DNA from 2 places in the Sediminibacillus dalangtanensis genome. Region 1 is predicted to be linked to the other one. Evidence: riboswitches for the same ligand, from Rfam matches in the RefSeq annotation. Region 1 holds a riboswitch; the other holds the start of a gene.
The links. A riboswitch is a leader RNA that binds a small molecule or an ion and turns the genes downstream of it on or off. The one in region 1 is predicted to bind cyclic di-GMP.
Positions count from the first base shown of each region.

Region 2: it holds a riboswitch for cyclic di-GMP, as region 1 does, so the genes downstream of both, ERJ70_RS15605 (response regulator transcription factor) here and ERJ70_RS18530 (anti-repressor SinI family protein) in region 1, are expected to answer to the same signal.

Region 1 covers NZ_CP046956.1:3,804,194-3,811,980, reverse strand. Annotated here, with positions in the region: gene ERJ70_RS18550 (hypothetical protein) at 1-329, opposite strand, end outside; gene ERJ70_RS18545 (MerR family transcriptional regulator) at 426-812, shown strand; gene ERJ70_RS18540 (phosphotransferase) at 859-2,454, opposite strand; gene ERJ70_RS18535 (alpha/beta hydrolase) at 2,667-4,223, shown strand; cyclic di-GMP riboswitch class I at 4,448-4,534, shown strand; gene ERJ70_RS18530 (anti-repressor SinI family protein) at 4,565-4,753, shown strand; gene ERJ70_RS18525 (DUF2628 domain-containing protein) at 4,895-5,209, opposite strand; partial or broken gene ERJ70_RS18520 (NAD(P)H-dependent flavin oxidoreductase) at 5,778-6,847, opposite strand; gene ERJ70_RS18515 (dicarboxylate/amino acid:cation symporter) at 6,981-7,787, opposite strand, start outside.
Region 2 covers NZ_CP046956.1:3,140,013-3,147,799, forward strand. Annotated here, with positions in the region: gene ERJ70_RS15590 (GH36-type glycosyl hydrolase domain-containing protein) at 1-1,603, shown strand, start outside; gene ERJ70_RS15595 (DUF4083 domain-containing protein) at 1,720-1,905, shown strand; gene ERJ70_RS15600 (methyl-accepting chemotaxis protein) at 2,118-3,842, opposite strand; gene ERJ70_RS15605 (response regulator transcription factor) at 3,922-4,557, opposite strand; cyclic di-GMP riboswitch class I at 4,742-4,849, opposite strand; gene ERJ70_RS15610 (DUF1206 domain-containing protein) at 4,952-5,665, opposite strand; gene ERJ70_RS20055 (DUF1206 domain-containing protein) at 5,620-5,886, opposite strand; gene ERJ70_RS15615 (GNAT family N-acetyltransferase) at 5,971-7,134, opposite strand; gene ERJ70_RS15620 (TetR/AcrR family transcriptional regulator) at 7,154-7,738, opposite strand.

The DNA.
Region 1 (7,787 bases):
AGGCCCGATACTTGGAGTACGAGATTGCATGCCATCCATCCCCCCGTAACGAGGTAATGCTGCCAGTTGTTCTTTCCATAAAGAAAGTAGCCATTACACACTCTCGAAAGGATTACTGCTGCCATTCCGAATATCATCCATTTAATTGGAGCATGCATGATAAATGCGAACATCCCCAACAGGAGAAAGCTCAAATGGGCGAAGGTCAAAGCGATGATTTGGAATGGCTGCAGCTGGGGAGCCAGACGATCATTGCCGGCTCCTAGGAAAACAAAGACACCGGACAGACTGATTAATGAGAACAAAATAATCAAGATACTGCTAATCAAATAAATCTCTCCTTTTACTATTGATGTAAAGGTAGATTAAACGGTGGGGTCGACCCCACGTCAATAGTTTTGGTGGAAAGGATAGGAGGCTTCTCGATGATGAGAATCGGAGAATTTGTAAAAGAAATGAAAACGACAAAGGACACTGTTCGTCATTATGAAGATCTTGAATTGCTTGAACCCGCATGGAATAATGGCCAGCGGTTATATGGATTGCAGCAAAAACGCGATTTTGAGGCAATTCGGGAAATGAAATCACTCGGACTTTCATTAAAGGATATTCAGGCTATCGTTAGGTTGAGGCGGATGAATGGCTGTGGTTCCGAACATTTAATAAAGGGTGTTTCGGAAACTCTGATGGTAATGCAGGAAAGACTGGGAGAGGAAGAGCAGGCAATAAGGAATAAAAAGCGGATGGTAAAAGAATTGCTGGGAGCTTTACGAAAAAGCGAGCTGGAAAGGAAGCCATCAACTTCCGGCTAAATAAACAGAACCGGAACTAGCCAACAGCTGTCCCGGTTTTATGTATCTAACGCTTTTTTTGTTTCCGTTCGGTAAATAAGCGAAGCGGCATGGTAATCCGCCACGACTTGCTATTCAACACCCCATCTAGTCGCTCCTGCAAATGGTCCCGTTCCTCCTGGATGATGTCCAGCTTTTGCTCCAGCTGCTTGATTTTTAAAGCATTTTCGTCTTCTGGCAAGGATAGGTTTTTCTCCACATGTTTCCCTTCTTCCGTTTGTGAAAATTCCACTACCAGTCTTTCCAAGTCTTTAAGAGCAGGTAGCAAGTAAATAGACAACTCGGTCTCTAGCCCTTTTCGGCCAAGCTTCTGGAAATAAAAGAGTATGAGTGCGTATAAAAAGAAGATTTGTTCCACTTGAGAGAGTCTTCCTCCGGTTTGATCATCCTCCAAATATAGTCGTTTCACTTCCTGGTAAGGAATCAGCAGGCTCGTAAACAGCCTGGCGACATCGATAAAATGTGGTCCCGTTGTAAAAGAAGTCCAGTCGATGACTTTCGGCGATCCGGTTTTTTTGTCGATCATCACATTTTGAAAAGCAAAATCGCCGTGCAACAATGCATAATGTTTTTCCGGTTCGATAAATTCATACAATCGGCATCCCACCACAACCGTCTTCAATCGCTCGATGATTTTCCTGACACCGTTTAGGTAACGATGCTGCTTCATGATCAATTGTATCGATTCAAACATTTTCTCATTATAGATTGCCTGATGAATCTGGGTGAAAAAATGTACGACCGAAATGGCACGGCCTTTTTTGTATTGGAAAACATAATCAGGATTTGGATAGCTGTTGTTAAGCGACTGAAAACCAATACTGGATAAACGCTGGACTGCCGGGATAATCGTTTTGATATCTTTTTGTGCAGCCGGGACAGCATCTATCCATTCAATCGTTAAATAAGCGATTTTATCGATCACTTGTGCATCGATATACTTCGGTGCCAAGCCTTCCAGTTGCGGAAAGTCTGCGGACAATTGCTTGTAGAAGGTTTCTTCCCGGCCGGCGCCCACCTTGTTGTTTTTATAAGAAGCAATTTTTGTAAAGTATTTCTTTCCTTTATAGTCGTGGATGAAGGCACCTAAATTGTTCTTCCCGTCCATGAATACATAGGTCGAAGAGACCTCCTCGGGATTTGTTGCGAAACCGGCTTGGATTTTTGTTGTCAGCTGTTTGAAGGAAAGGCCGTGCTGCTGCTCCAATGCTTTCCGATAGGCTTTTTTTGCCTGCTTTGGTTTCTCTAAAAACGAATAGGTCCTTCCCAATCGGAAATGGTAGTTTGGTTTGTTGGGGTTTTTCTTGATCAGGGATTTTGCTATTTCTTCAGCAGTCTCCCATTGCCCTAAAAAGTCATAAAGGTTATGGAATTCCAATAAAATCCGTTCACTTTCAGGATGCTGTCGTTTTCCTGTTTGCAGGACTTTTTCTGCCTTATCTGTCTCTCCGGTAAAACGCAGACTGCGCGCATAAGCAGCAAATACGGTAGCATCACAGTTTTCCTGGTTGTTTTTCATGTACTGCTGAAAAAGTGCTGCCGCTTTCCCCCATTGGCGCTGCTTTTGATAGTTTTTAGCCACCTGCAATGCGTTTTGCTCCATCGATTCACCTACTTGTGTCTGGTTCTAAGGATATCCTTTCAAGCATACCATAAACTGGCAGTTTCTTGCATGCTCAGGAAACATCTCTCCACCAAGCTGTCGTTTGGAACCCCAAACGACCGAGTATAAAGGAATTTCCACACTTTTAGCGAACCATAGTAGTAAGAAAATTTAGTCATTTTTACTTAGTCTACCAAACAGGAGGCGGTCGAATGTCCTGCATGAAACGTGGTGATTTAACGATTCATTACCAGTGGATTGAATCGCAAGACCCGTTTGCCAACGAAACGCTGATTCTTATCCATGGAGTTGGCTTGGATATGTACTCATGGGATTTTGTCATTCCTTATTTTCGTAAACATTATCATATTTTACGCTATGATTTGCGAGGTCATGGAGACAGCGATGCAGGCAGGGAGAAAAGAAACATCGATTTGCTGACAGAGGATCTTACCTTCTTGATGAAGGAATTATCAATAGAAGCATATCATTTAATCGGACAGGGGCTGGGTGGGTTTATCGGTATCAAGATAGCGGGGCAGCAGCCTGACCAATTGAGGACAGTGGTATTGTTCAGTGTACCCATCCATTATCCGAAACAGATGGGGGACAAGGTTGTCAGTCAGAGGAAGTATATGGTTGACGGGAAGGACAACATGCTGGCCATGGGAAAAGAAATCGTCGATAAAGCTTGCTATATACCCACAGAAGCAAAGGCTTCTACACTGCTGAATGCTTACAAAAAGGTATCTACGACGGTCTACTTTGAATTGTTCCACACCGGTTTTGGCCCAGATGGGGTCGAAAACCTACGCAGGATAAGGGTTCCTATTCTGATTTTGTCCGGTTCAGAGGATATTATATTTCCACCTGAACTTTCCAGTGCCATCCTGAATTTTAATCCGAATGCAAGGTGTTATACCGTGCCTGAGGCTGCATTCATGATTCAAATGGATCAGCCAAAATTGGTTGCCGACTGGATCGACGGTTTCATCAAGAAACATCGGAATTCCACTTCTTTCATCAGTTTGCAGGAATATGACTACCAAAAACACCTGACGTCTGAATTGTACTCCGAAATAAGAGGGTTGATGCAGCAGGAAATGGAAACATCCGGACAGGACAATATTCTTCTGGTAAATACGATCCATGGTTTTTCGGTTTATTTGAATGGTAACCGATTATTTGAAGGATGGGGAAAACGGAAGGCGAAACAGCTCCTAATCTATTTGAGCATTCAACAATCAGCAACCAGAGAGGAGCTTTGTGACCTATTCTGGCCTGAAGCCGACTTGGACAACGCCAGGAATCGTCTGCGTGTAGCATTGCATCATTTGAAACAGTTGTTGGAAAAAAATAATTTTGCCTATGAAAGTCCAATATTGATAACGGACAGGGAACATGTTTTTCTCCAAGCAAAAGTAAAATCGGATCTCCAGAGTCTAATCGATGCAATCCGTCTGGCAAATCGCTTGAAAGGCGACGAAGAAAAGGTGGCAAGATTTAAACAGCTGCTGTCTGAACAGAGTGAAAACATGATGCCTGGATTATATGAAGACTGGTTTCTTGAAATGCGCAGCTGGATTGAGAAGCAATGGGCTGACATGGCTTTGTTTTTGGCCGACTGGTTTGAAGATGCAAGGGATTATAAATCAGCTGCTTTCTATCTGGAATTATACGGTAGCTACTATGGTGAAGACGAGGAACTGAACGATCGGATGCTGTATTTGAAGGAACCTCGGAATTCATATAAAAACAAACTAAAATGAAGGAAACCGAAAACTGCCGCTAGGGGTATTTTTTGGTCCCTGATGGGAGGAGTTTTCCATCATGTCTGTTTTTTTGGTTACCATTTAAAAAATTTCTTTATCTTTTTCGGTCCATTACCCTTTTTAAAGGGTTATGTAATGAAGGTGTAATGAGTCATCTTGTAAAATGGGGTTAAGAAAAAATCGAATGTCAGGGTTCTCATTCATGCTTCTTGCCGGAAAAACTCAGATAAAGGCAAACCTGTTGAAAGATAGGGACGCAAAGCCACAGGTCTTCTATTGGTAACAATAATGACGGCTGGGCCGCCTGAAATACATATGTATTTTAGGAGGGAATTACCGTGGACTTTTATGAAAAGCTTGATCAGGAGTGGGTGGATTTGATGGTAGAAGCGAAGGATCTAGGGATCGGGATAGAGGAGTTGCAGGAGTTTTTAAAAAAACAAGGTCAGTTTAAGCGGAATGTCACGTACTATGCGTTGATTGCCAAACAGGAGCAAAGCAAGGTGAATCAAACCGGGGAGGCCTAATTATTTTGTGCTGATCATGTCCATTCATAAAGAAGGGAAAATCTGGTTATCACCGGGGATAACAAATAAACGCTTGGATAATGATAATGAATTCATCCAAGCGTTTTATCTTGCGTTCTCCACTGAAGCTAATAGAAAAGGTTAAGCTGTTGGAGAAAGGATTTGTTTTTGCTCTAATTGCGCTTTGGCTGTTTCATCAGCAGGTTTGTAGCCTTTCTCGATAAGCTCTTTTATGTAGATTTTGTTATAGACAAAGGAAAAAACTACCCCGCTTATCCAAGCCCCAATTCCTAATGTAAAAGAACCAAGAATGGCTTCAATTATGAACATAATCGCCGCCCATTTTAAATCCCCGCGGAACAAGGCAGGGAAAAATCCAAAAAAGAAAGTAGTCCAACTAAAGCCTACCTTCACTACTTTTGTTAAACCCGCTTCATTTTGCAGTGTAACTTTCATTCCACTCATCCTTTCAATTTTTTTAAAATAGAGTAAGAATGAGAAAAAGCAAATAAGAAAAAAGAACTATAAATTCGGCAAACTATACTCTATTTTTTTCTAATATACTACATAATACCTATTCTGTTAACAATTATTTTCACCACAAGGATTTTTTTCATGAACGAACCCGATGGAAAATGCCTTATGCATGAAGGAGAGTGCCTGATGCACAGCCAATTTTATCGTGTTTCCGTTTATTGTAACGAAGGAGGGAGTTAAAGAGGACAGGCCTGACAAAATCAAGCCTGTTTTTACTTTGTATAGGAAATTATATATTTAATTGCCTATGGAGACTCCTGCGGGAACAGCACGAACTGAAAATCCCGGAAGACAGCGTTTTGTGCTTACTGAGGAAGTTGAAGTCGTGCCCGTGGAAAGCGAAGTATCTTGCCGCAGCGGTTGCAAACGCAACTCAATCAACAGAATGAAGGGAAGTCCATTTAAGGAAAGTCCACCTTACTTCGCTTTTACTAACATTGTCCAATCACCGAATCCATAAAAAGATTTTTTCCTATCCCTGTTATCATCATGATTTTTTGTTATGTCCAGCCTTTTGTTGCGCTTGAAATGCTCTCTGCTGCTGCTCCATTAGCCTTGTAACGATTTCCGCAGCCGGTAAATCCAAGGCCATCCGATAGCTTTGTCCAGCCTATAACGCCATTGCTTCCAGGTCCCCTGCTTCTGCCGCAGCTTTTCGAATCGGCTTGGTCATGTAGTGGACAAAAGGATAGGCTGCAGGGACAGCTCCTTCATTTTGCTGGATAAACGCATTTTTCAGCCCCCGGGCCCGTCTTCCGGTAAACGCTCGGGTTACCATTGTTCCCGAGAAACGGTTGCCTGCAAGTGCCTGTTTATGCAGGGGTTTTGCCCCACTCTCCGGACAACGCAAAAAGGCAGTGCCCAATTGGACAGCTTCCGCCCCCGCCCCGTCAGCAAAGCAGCAATATCTTGTCCATGCATGATGCCTCCGGCGGCAATCAAGGGGAGATCTACCTGCTGCTTAACCAGGCGCAGTAAAGGAAGGAGCGAAAAATCTTCCGTTTCGTCGTTGTTTTGAAACGTACTGCGGTGGCCGCCGGCTTCTATTCCTTGCAGACACAAGGCATCTGCTCCTGCATGAGCAGCTTCAGCGGCTTCCTCAGGCGAAGTGACGGTTACGATGACATAGCTGCCGCTTTGTTTTAATCTGTCCAGGACGTTGGGAGCGGGGCAGCCAAAGGTAAAACTGACAATCGGGATGTGCTCGTCGATTATTACTTCAAGCTTGTTCTCCCAGTCGTCGTCATCGTTTCTGGGTTCACCTGGGGACACAGCTAACCGCTTCGCTGTGTGTTCTAGTCTGTCGGCATAGGCGTGGAGTGTTGCAGACTCTGCCGTATCCTCGCTTGGGACAAATAGATTGACTCCAAAAGGGCCGCTCGTTAGTTTTCGAGTTTGCTTGATTTCCTCCCGCATTTGCTGAGCGGTCTTGTAGCCGGCAGCAAGGAAGCCGAGTCCCCCGGCATTGCACACCGCTGCTGCCAATGCTGGATTCGCTGTTCCCCCGGCCATGGGTGCTTGTATGATCGGATGCTTAGAAAAGGATGATGGTGTCATTGTTATCCTCCTGTTTTTAAGACTGTTAATCTAATTACTTCTCTATATGGAGGAGAATCCCTTCAATTAAAAAGATTATTTAACAGCAAAAAGCCTGCCTACACCAAGCGTAGACAGGCTGGGATAACAATGATCATCCATTGGCAGCTGTTTTTGGTTTTCTTGCTTCGGTTTTGTCAATAATCGAGGTGCCGACCAGGTCGCCGGTGACATTGAGGGCGGTACAGCCCATCCCGACAAGGGCATCGATAGCTGTCAGAAGACCGACTGCTTCCATCGGCAGGTTCAGCTGGGCGAAAACCGTGGCGATCATGATGATTCCGGCCCCGGGAACACCCGCCGTGCCGATCGAGGCGAGTGTCCCGATTAATACAACCTGCAGCATATCCGTAAAGCTAAGCGGGTCACCGATTATATTGGCCGCAAAAACTGCAGAAACGGCGATTCGGATGGCTGCACCATCCATGTTTATCGTGGCTCCGAGCGGCAGGTTGAAACCGTAGAGGCTGCGGGACAGTCCTAAATTATCAGCAGCGTTCAAGGTCAACGGTAATGTCCCTGAACTGCTTTGGGTGGCGAACGCGGTCAGCATCGGAGTTCGAGCCTGGGAGAAAAAGCGCCCCGGGCTGAACTTGGCCAGAAGAAGGAAAACGGCATATAGCAGAACTTGGGCAATCAAGGCGATATAAAGAACGGCAACCATGTTGCCAAGTTCAAGTAACGTATCGAACCCCTGGCTGCCGACTGTGTTTGCGACAATCGCAAAAATCCCAATCGGGACATATTGCAGGATCACCTTCATGATGGTCAGTGTTGCTTCATTCAATCCGTTGATGACGTTATAGACATTTTCCCCCAGTTCCGCATAGTTTTCTGAAGAACGCAGAGAAGAAATGGCGATTCCGAATGCAAAAGCAGTAAAAATGATTCCGAGCAGATT
Region 2 (7,787 bases), 660 kb from region 1:
TGAACTTCTAAATGACTTTCATTTGAGCACTGATTCCGGTTCTAATGAAGCATTGGATAAAGTCAACGCACTTGCCTGGTGGTATACCCATAATATGCTTGTCCATTTTTCCACACCCCACGGTCTTGAGCAATACGGTGGCGCAGCCTGGGGTACCCGCGATGTCTGTCAGGGACCGACGGAGTATTTCATGGCCACTCAAAACAAGCAAACAGTAAAAGAAATAATCAAGATGGTCTATTCTCATCAGTATCAAGAGACCGGCAACTGGCCGCAGTGGTTCATGTTTGATCAGTACAACACTGTTCAACAGGCAGATAGTCATGGTGATATTATCGTCTGGCCGCTTAAAGTGATCAGCGACTATGTAGAAGCTACGGACGACTACACCATCCTTCAAACGAAGGTGCCCTATACAGACAGAACCACCTTTGCCTTTACCGAAGAAACAACGACCATTTTGGAGCACGTAAAAAAACAAATCGCTTATATACAGGATCACTTTTTACACGATACCCATTTGTCTGCCTATGATGACGGCGATTGGGATGACACCCTGCAGCCTGCTAACCAGCAATTGAAGCAATATATGGTCAGCAGCTGGACAGTTGCCTTGACCTACCAGGCACTACGGAAAATGACCAATGTATTGAAAACGGCAGGAGATCCGCAGGTTGATGAGATGGAAACCCTTTTGGCAGGTGTCAAACAAGATTTTCAAACGTACGTCCTGCAGTCGGATGTGATACCAGGATTTTTATACCTGGAGGACCCGGAACATCCAGAAATGATGCTGCATCCTTCCGATACCGAAACCGGTATCGATTATCGTCTGCTGCCTATGCAGCGGGGGATTATCAGTGAACTACTGACTCCTGAACAAGCAGAACGGCACTATCAGTTAATAAAACAACAGCTGTCTTTCCCCGATGGCGTCCGATTGATGAACCGGCCGGCTAATTATTCCGGGGGTGTCAGTACCCACTTTAAACGGGCAGAACAGGCAGCTAACTTTGGCAGAGAAATCGGTTTGCAGTATGTCCATGCCCATATTCGTTTTGTCGAGGCAATGGCCAAACTAGGAAAAGCGGGAGAAGCTTGGAGCGGCTTGGATGTCATTAATCCGATCCAAATCCATCAAGCCGTGCCGAATGCTGAATTGCGTCAGAGCAATGCTTACTTCAGCAGCTCTGACGGCAAATTCAAAACTCGATATGATGCCCAGGATAATTTCGGAAAACTCCGTACCGGGGAAGTTGCAGTGAAGGGCGGCTGGCGGATATATTCCAGCGGACCAGGAATCTATATGAATCAATTAATTACCCATGTACTAGGAATACGACAGCAGTCGGGCGATCTTGTCATCGATCCGGTTCTCCCGGATTCAATGGACAATCTCGTATTCGACTTCCGTTTCCTGAACAAGCCGGTCACCTTTGTTTACCACCTTGGCCAAAAAGAAAGACAAGTGCTTGTCAATGGCGAAAAAATGACTATAGATGTAGAGGCCAATCCTTACCGGCAAGGTGGATTTATTGTCAAAAAGGCAGAATTGGAGAGAACATTGCAGACAGATAAAAATAGCGTGGAAATCTATTTATAAAAGAAAATCTCCGGCAACTGACTTTCTCTTTTTAGTCATGTTGCCGGTATTTTATTCTCTTTATTAGTTAATTTCTGGTAAAATGAAATTAGCATTTATACTAGGGGGATTGTTTTATGGGAAATTTACTGTGGGGAGATGTGCTCGTACAGTTTGTTTACTTACTCATCTTGGTTTTGATTGTGATGTTGTTCGTCTCGGTGTTCCGTTCCCAGGCAAAGCGGCAGAGACAATTAGACCGAATCGAGAAAAAAATAGACCAGTTAAACGGCAGAGAAAGATCGGATGATCAACGACGATAACGACTTAACCTTAAAGTACCTTGCCGGAGTACCGTATTTATACAAAAGAGGTTTAGAATGCTTTATTTTCCAAGTTAGTTAAAGGGGATATAGAAGATTAAAAAGAAAAAGCGAACGAGTTCGAATGCATTTCGAATCTCCGTTCGTTTTTCTCTGTAGTCACTATGCTTTTGTCCCAGCATTATATTTTAGTCGTGTCTCAAGCTATAAGCTTATAATCGAAACTGTCTTATTAACCCATTCAACTCTTCTGCCAAGTTGGAAAGCTGTTCGGAACTGTTGGCGACTTCCTCCATCGAGCTGCTGGTCTGCTGGGAAGATGCCGAGGTTTGCTCTACCCCTGCCGCCGCCTCTTCAGATATTGAAGCTATTTCTTCAATCGAGGCATTCATCTCCTGGCTTTTCGCAGCGATGGCCGCCAGGTTGCCCGAAACCATTTGGACACTATCCACCATTTCAGAAACAGAGCTATTGATACTAGCAAATGTTTTGCCCGTTTTCTCAATTTGACTAGTCCCTTGTTCAACCTCTTTATAGCCACCTTGTAGCGACTCTGTTACATTGCTGGATTCCGTCTGGATATTGCTTACAATGTTTGTAATATCCGTTACAGAGACTCCAACCTGCTCAGCCAGTTTTCTTACTTCATCGGCTACAACTGCAAACCCTTTTCCATGTTCACCAGCACGAGCGGCTTCAATCGCAGCGTTCAGCGCAAGCAAGTTGGTTTGTTCAGCGATATCTTTGATCACCGATACAAGCTTGGAGATTTCCTGTGACTGGGAATCTAATCCTTGCACTTTTTTCACTGCATCTTGCACGATTGTATCGATCTTTTGCATTTGTTCAATCGATGACTCCATCAAGCCACTTCCATCTTTCGTCATTCCGAGCACACGGCTGGATGTTTCGTCGATATGGGCGCCACTTTCATTTGCCTCCTGTACTTTTTGAGAGAAATCCCCCATAACAGAGGCCAATTCAGAAGCGCTGTTCGCCTGCGACTCTGAACCTGATGCCAATTCCTGCATAGTGGTAGCCACCTGTTGGGAACCGGCCTTCACTTCGTTGGCCGACTGCGTCAATTCTTCACTTTGACCGCTAACTGTTTCGGAGATCCCGGCAATTTTCTCTACCATCTCCTTCAGACTGTAACCCATCGTGTTAATAGAAGCAGCAAGACGGCCGATTTCATCCTTACCATCGTAATCAACTGAATCAACTGCCAGATTTCCATCGGCAATCTGATCACTGACATAAATGACTTTATTCATATTCATGATAACAGAACGGCTGATCAGAAAGACAAGCAAACCACCTAAAACCACAGAGGCTGCCATCGCTATAAGTAATACGTTTCTGGCTACAGCGGAACTATTTGATGCTTCATTAATAGCCAATTGACGATCAGCAACTACTGTTTCCCGCAAGCTATCCAATAATTGCACAGTCTCTGAACGAAGCTGGTCGGATTCCACTTTTAAATTTGCAAGCAGGGATGCTTCATCTTGTTCCACTGCCGGAATGATCACTTCCAGGAACAAATCGTTCATCCGCTTGTCGTTCTCCAGGATTTGGGAAAAAAGTTCCTTTTCTTCGGATGTATCCATTTTCGCCTTCAATTCATTCTCTAACGCATTAAATCGATCCATACGCTCGTTATATTCATCTATGTAGCGAGAATCATCGTTATTCAAGTAACTGGCGATTCGTACCGATTTGGATCTGATCAGGGAACCCATTTCTGTCACCTTTATCGCCCGGTCTCCTCTTCTGTCCACTTCATCAATATTATTGCCGATCCCATTGATGAGGGTAGTAACAATACCTGCAGAGATACCGAACAAAATAAAAACAACAATTAAACTGGCCCCATACTTCCAGCCAATGCTCACATTTGAAAACTTCAGGCTGGGTAACTTAATCTTTTTCCACATATTTCTCTACCCCTTGTTGCAGCATGCAGCAGTAAGTTCTCTGGCAGCTGTATTTTATGTGACTTCCCTGTTGAATTTTTTATAGATAAAACCAGCGTTGCCGTAATGCATACAAAACGGCATTCGTCCGGTCTGGCACATTTAGTTTTCTAAAGATAGAACTCACGTGATTCTTAACTGTTTTCTCTGTAATAAATAAGAATTTGGCAATTTTATCATTACTAAAGCCTTTCGTAAGCAACTCCAGTACATTCCATTCCCGTTCTGTCAGAATTCCGACTGGTTGTTCGACCACCTTGTTTGAAATCTTCAAGTAATCCTGAAACAAAACCGTCGAGAGCTTGGGATGTACATATACATGACCTTCTAAGACGCAATCAATACCATTCGACAATTCCTCTGGCTGCATGCCGTTGAAAAAATAGCCATCCAACCCCTTTTGAAACCAGTCGTTCAGCCTGGAAATATCGGGATCTGCAGTCCAAACAATCACCTTTTCTTCTTTTTGTTTCTGCCAATCAATCAATTCCATAATGGAATGACTATCTGTGTCAATGTCGACGATCAATAGGTCTACAGTTTCCCCAACTTGCATAAGGGTTTGGCATTCACTATAAGAAACAGCTTTGACTGAATGAGATGGATACTTATTCATCAATGCATTGATAATACCATCTCTTAATAGACAACGATCTTTCACCACAATAATATTCAATTCCAACTCACACCAATCTTTCCTTCGTATTCCCCAAAAATTTCTGTCTTCATCCCCCTATAAACCAAACCATCATTTTTATCCAGACAGTAACACATCACCTCGTTTTTACTAAAAATCCCAAAAAAATAGCTCTTCCTAATCAGGAACAGCCAGACATAGCTTGATTTCTATTAAATCAAGTGTTGGCAGCCAGGCGATCATAATTACGCGTGAGTATAATGACTCATGACATAACCTTAGACCCTGGGCTTTGCGTCCTAACCTTTCGATTAGTTTGCCTTTATCAGAAATTATTCACATTCGTTTGTAGTTCTTTAGTAAGTATACTGTGTCATTTTTCACTTTTCAACATAAATTTACAAATAATGCAGATATTTTTTATTTCTAAAATTTAATCGCTTGCATTTTTCGGAATATTGTGTCTTATAAAAGGGATATAAATAATAAAAAATAGCAGGGATGTCCAACAATCGGCACTCCTGCTGTTCTTTAGCTTCCATAATCCATTTTTTGATAACGTCCCCCGAAAAACCTGGTACAGACCGAATAATATAAAGCCAAGCGAAACGACGCCGAGCTTCCAACTGCCATACGGCTGCTGAGCGAGCTCAGACAACGCTTCATCCAAACCCTTTGCTTTATCAGGGTTTGTTGTGACAGCTGTCTGCACAAAGAAGAAACCGATAAGCCCAAAGACTATTCCCCGGGAAATCATCCCGATTTTTCCGGCGATTCTTGCAACCTTTTCTTCCTTTTCCTCCATTTCGCCCTGCTTGAACTTTTTCATGTAACTGCCTTTTATCCCGATACCCGCTTCATAAATGGCAAAACAAAAAACGACAAAGCCAAAAATCCCAAGCAGCCACGGACCATACGGCTGGGATAAAAGTTTTGCCGACATTGTCTGCTCAGAATTCCCGCCACTTCCTGCATGTACCGCGATTTTCAGCGCCTTAAACGAAATTCCGCCATAAATCAGCGCGCTGATGAAGAAGCCGGTACGAATGGCCAATCCCCGTATCCCCTTTCCATAGTCATCCGGGTCTTTAAATGCTCTGATCATTGCCAGACAATATAACCGAACAGTCCGATTCCAATGATCCAAACCAGGATCTCACCGAGCGGAAGAGCGGCAAGCGATTGAAACATACCGCTCGTACCAGCGGTTTTTCCGCCAAATCCTGCAGCTGCCAGCAAAGCAAGGAATCCGATTAAGGCAAATACAATTCCCTGTGCCATGTATCCTATCCTTCCAAAACGACGGATCCATGGCTTTGCTTGTTTATGTTGTTGGTCTATTTCTGCCTTCGTGGAAGGTATATCCATATTTATCCCCTTCTTTCGCAAGGATTGAAGTATAAAACATTATTCCCTTACGAAAAGAAGCAAAACTTGCCGCTTAGTCTCCAACTAGAAAAAGTCTGTAAGATACGTCTGCCGGACAGGCAGCATTTCATCAAGCAATTCCACTTCCTTGGGGCTGCCGCTGAACATTCCCGCAGCATACAACTCCGAAGGCCGCTTTGCGCCAAGAAGCATCACAGTAAGCTGTTGGATTGTGCAGAAAATGGCGTTTTCCTCAAGAATTTCATCTTCGATGCGAACAACTTGCCCACCCTCAATGCGATAACTCCCTGCATTATCAGGCAAAAAATCATCTTCCACATGCAGGTGAACAGGCAGCGAAACGTTTTTGGACCGAAAAGGATAAGCTTTCAGAAATGCTGGCACATCGACAATCCGGGCCATGAAATAAGGCTTAATCTCCTGCGGAAACCTTGGCTCATCCATCTTCAAAGGCAACAAATCATTTTCCGGCATTTCCATTTCCACTTTTTCCACCATCGAGTCATGGTTGGCAATGAATTGCATGAGTAAACCCCAACCATTTAACGACAAGTAAACAAACTCCTCAACAGTGAGAATGTCATTCTTGACGTAGTAAATAAGATACCCTTCGGCTTCATCCTGCTCATTATAGGTCACAGCGATTTGCTCGTTTCCAGTCAGCACCCTTTGCTCCCACCACCGTTCATCCCTTACCAGCATGCCATTGTAATTCTTGGCGAAACTGCTATAAAGGGAGTGCAACAACCCGATATCTTTTTGCACCCTGCGGACATAGCCGCTTCCATTCCAGTCTTTCTTCAACTGGTTGATCGGCAGCGAATAGTGTTTGTTTGTAAAGGCCAGCTCCCACCCGTATTTCCGGTAAAAAGGAAAGGAGAACGGGTGCAGGAAAGACAATGTTTGACCATTTTCTTTCATGTCAAGAAGCGCATGATGCAACAGGTGCTTTACGATACCCTGGCGTCGATACTCCGGCCAGGTCGCTACGTTGCCGATTCCACCCATTGCAAATTCTTTACCGTTCAGATAGCAGGATAACGAATGGAGGTGCAGTTTGCCGGCAAGTGTTCCCTGTTCCATCCAGCCCCAGATTTTGTGATGTTTTGTTTCTTCTATTTTTTTCTGCCTTTCCTCCGCAGACAGTTCATATTGAAAGGCAAATTGGGACAAAGCGAAAATCTCCGGGAAATCCTTTTCAGTCAATCGTTGTATTGCTGTCATCATCCATCTCCCCTTTCATTCGTTACTCACATATAACTTCCAACTGACTGGCGATGACCTTTTCCACCTGCTTTTCGGTTAACCGTTCCGGTTCCAGCATGGCGTGAAGCGCCAATCCATCGACCATCGCATACAGTCTCTCGATCTCAAGCTGCCTATCGACACCTGGCCGTAGCAAACCATTTGTCTCCATATACTCAAACATCAGCTGAATAGCTGCTAAAATGCCATCCCCTTCCTCCTCCAATAAGTGAGGGTGATAACGGGCATAGCTGACAAACGTAAACCACACCTCCATCTCTGCTCTGGTCTGCTTGTTCGTTGGTACGATTTCCAGTAAAACGTCGAGCATCTTCTGTTTGGGCGATCCGTCACGGTGGATAATCCGCTCGATTCGTTCCGAAGCTCTTTCCTTGACTAAACGCATGGAATAAAGAATCAAATCCTCCTGGTTGGAAAAATAATAGCGCAGGGCCCCAAGTGACAGCCCTGCCTTTTCTGCTATCTTACGAACGGTCGCCCCTTCCATTCCATTTTCCAAAATGACCCGCCATGCTGCTTCTGCTATTTTATTTCTACGCTGTTCATGATTCACTTTTTTTGGCATATTCTTACGATAGCAATTCGGAAACGAACATTCAATTATTTAATACAAT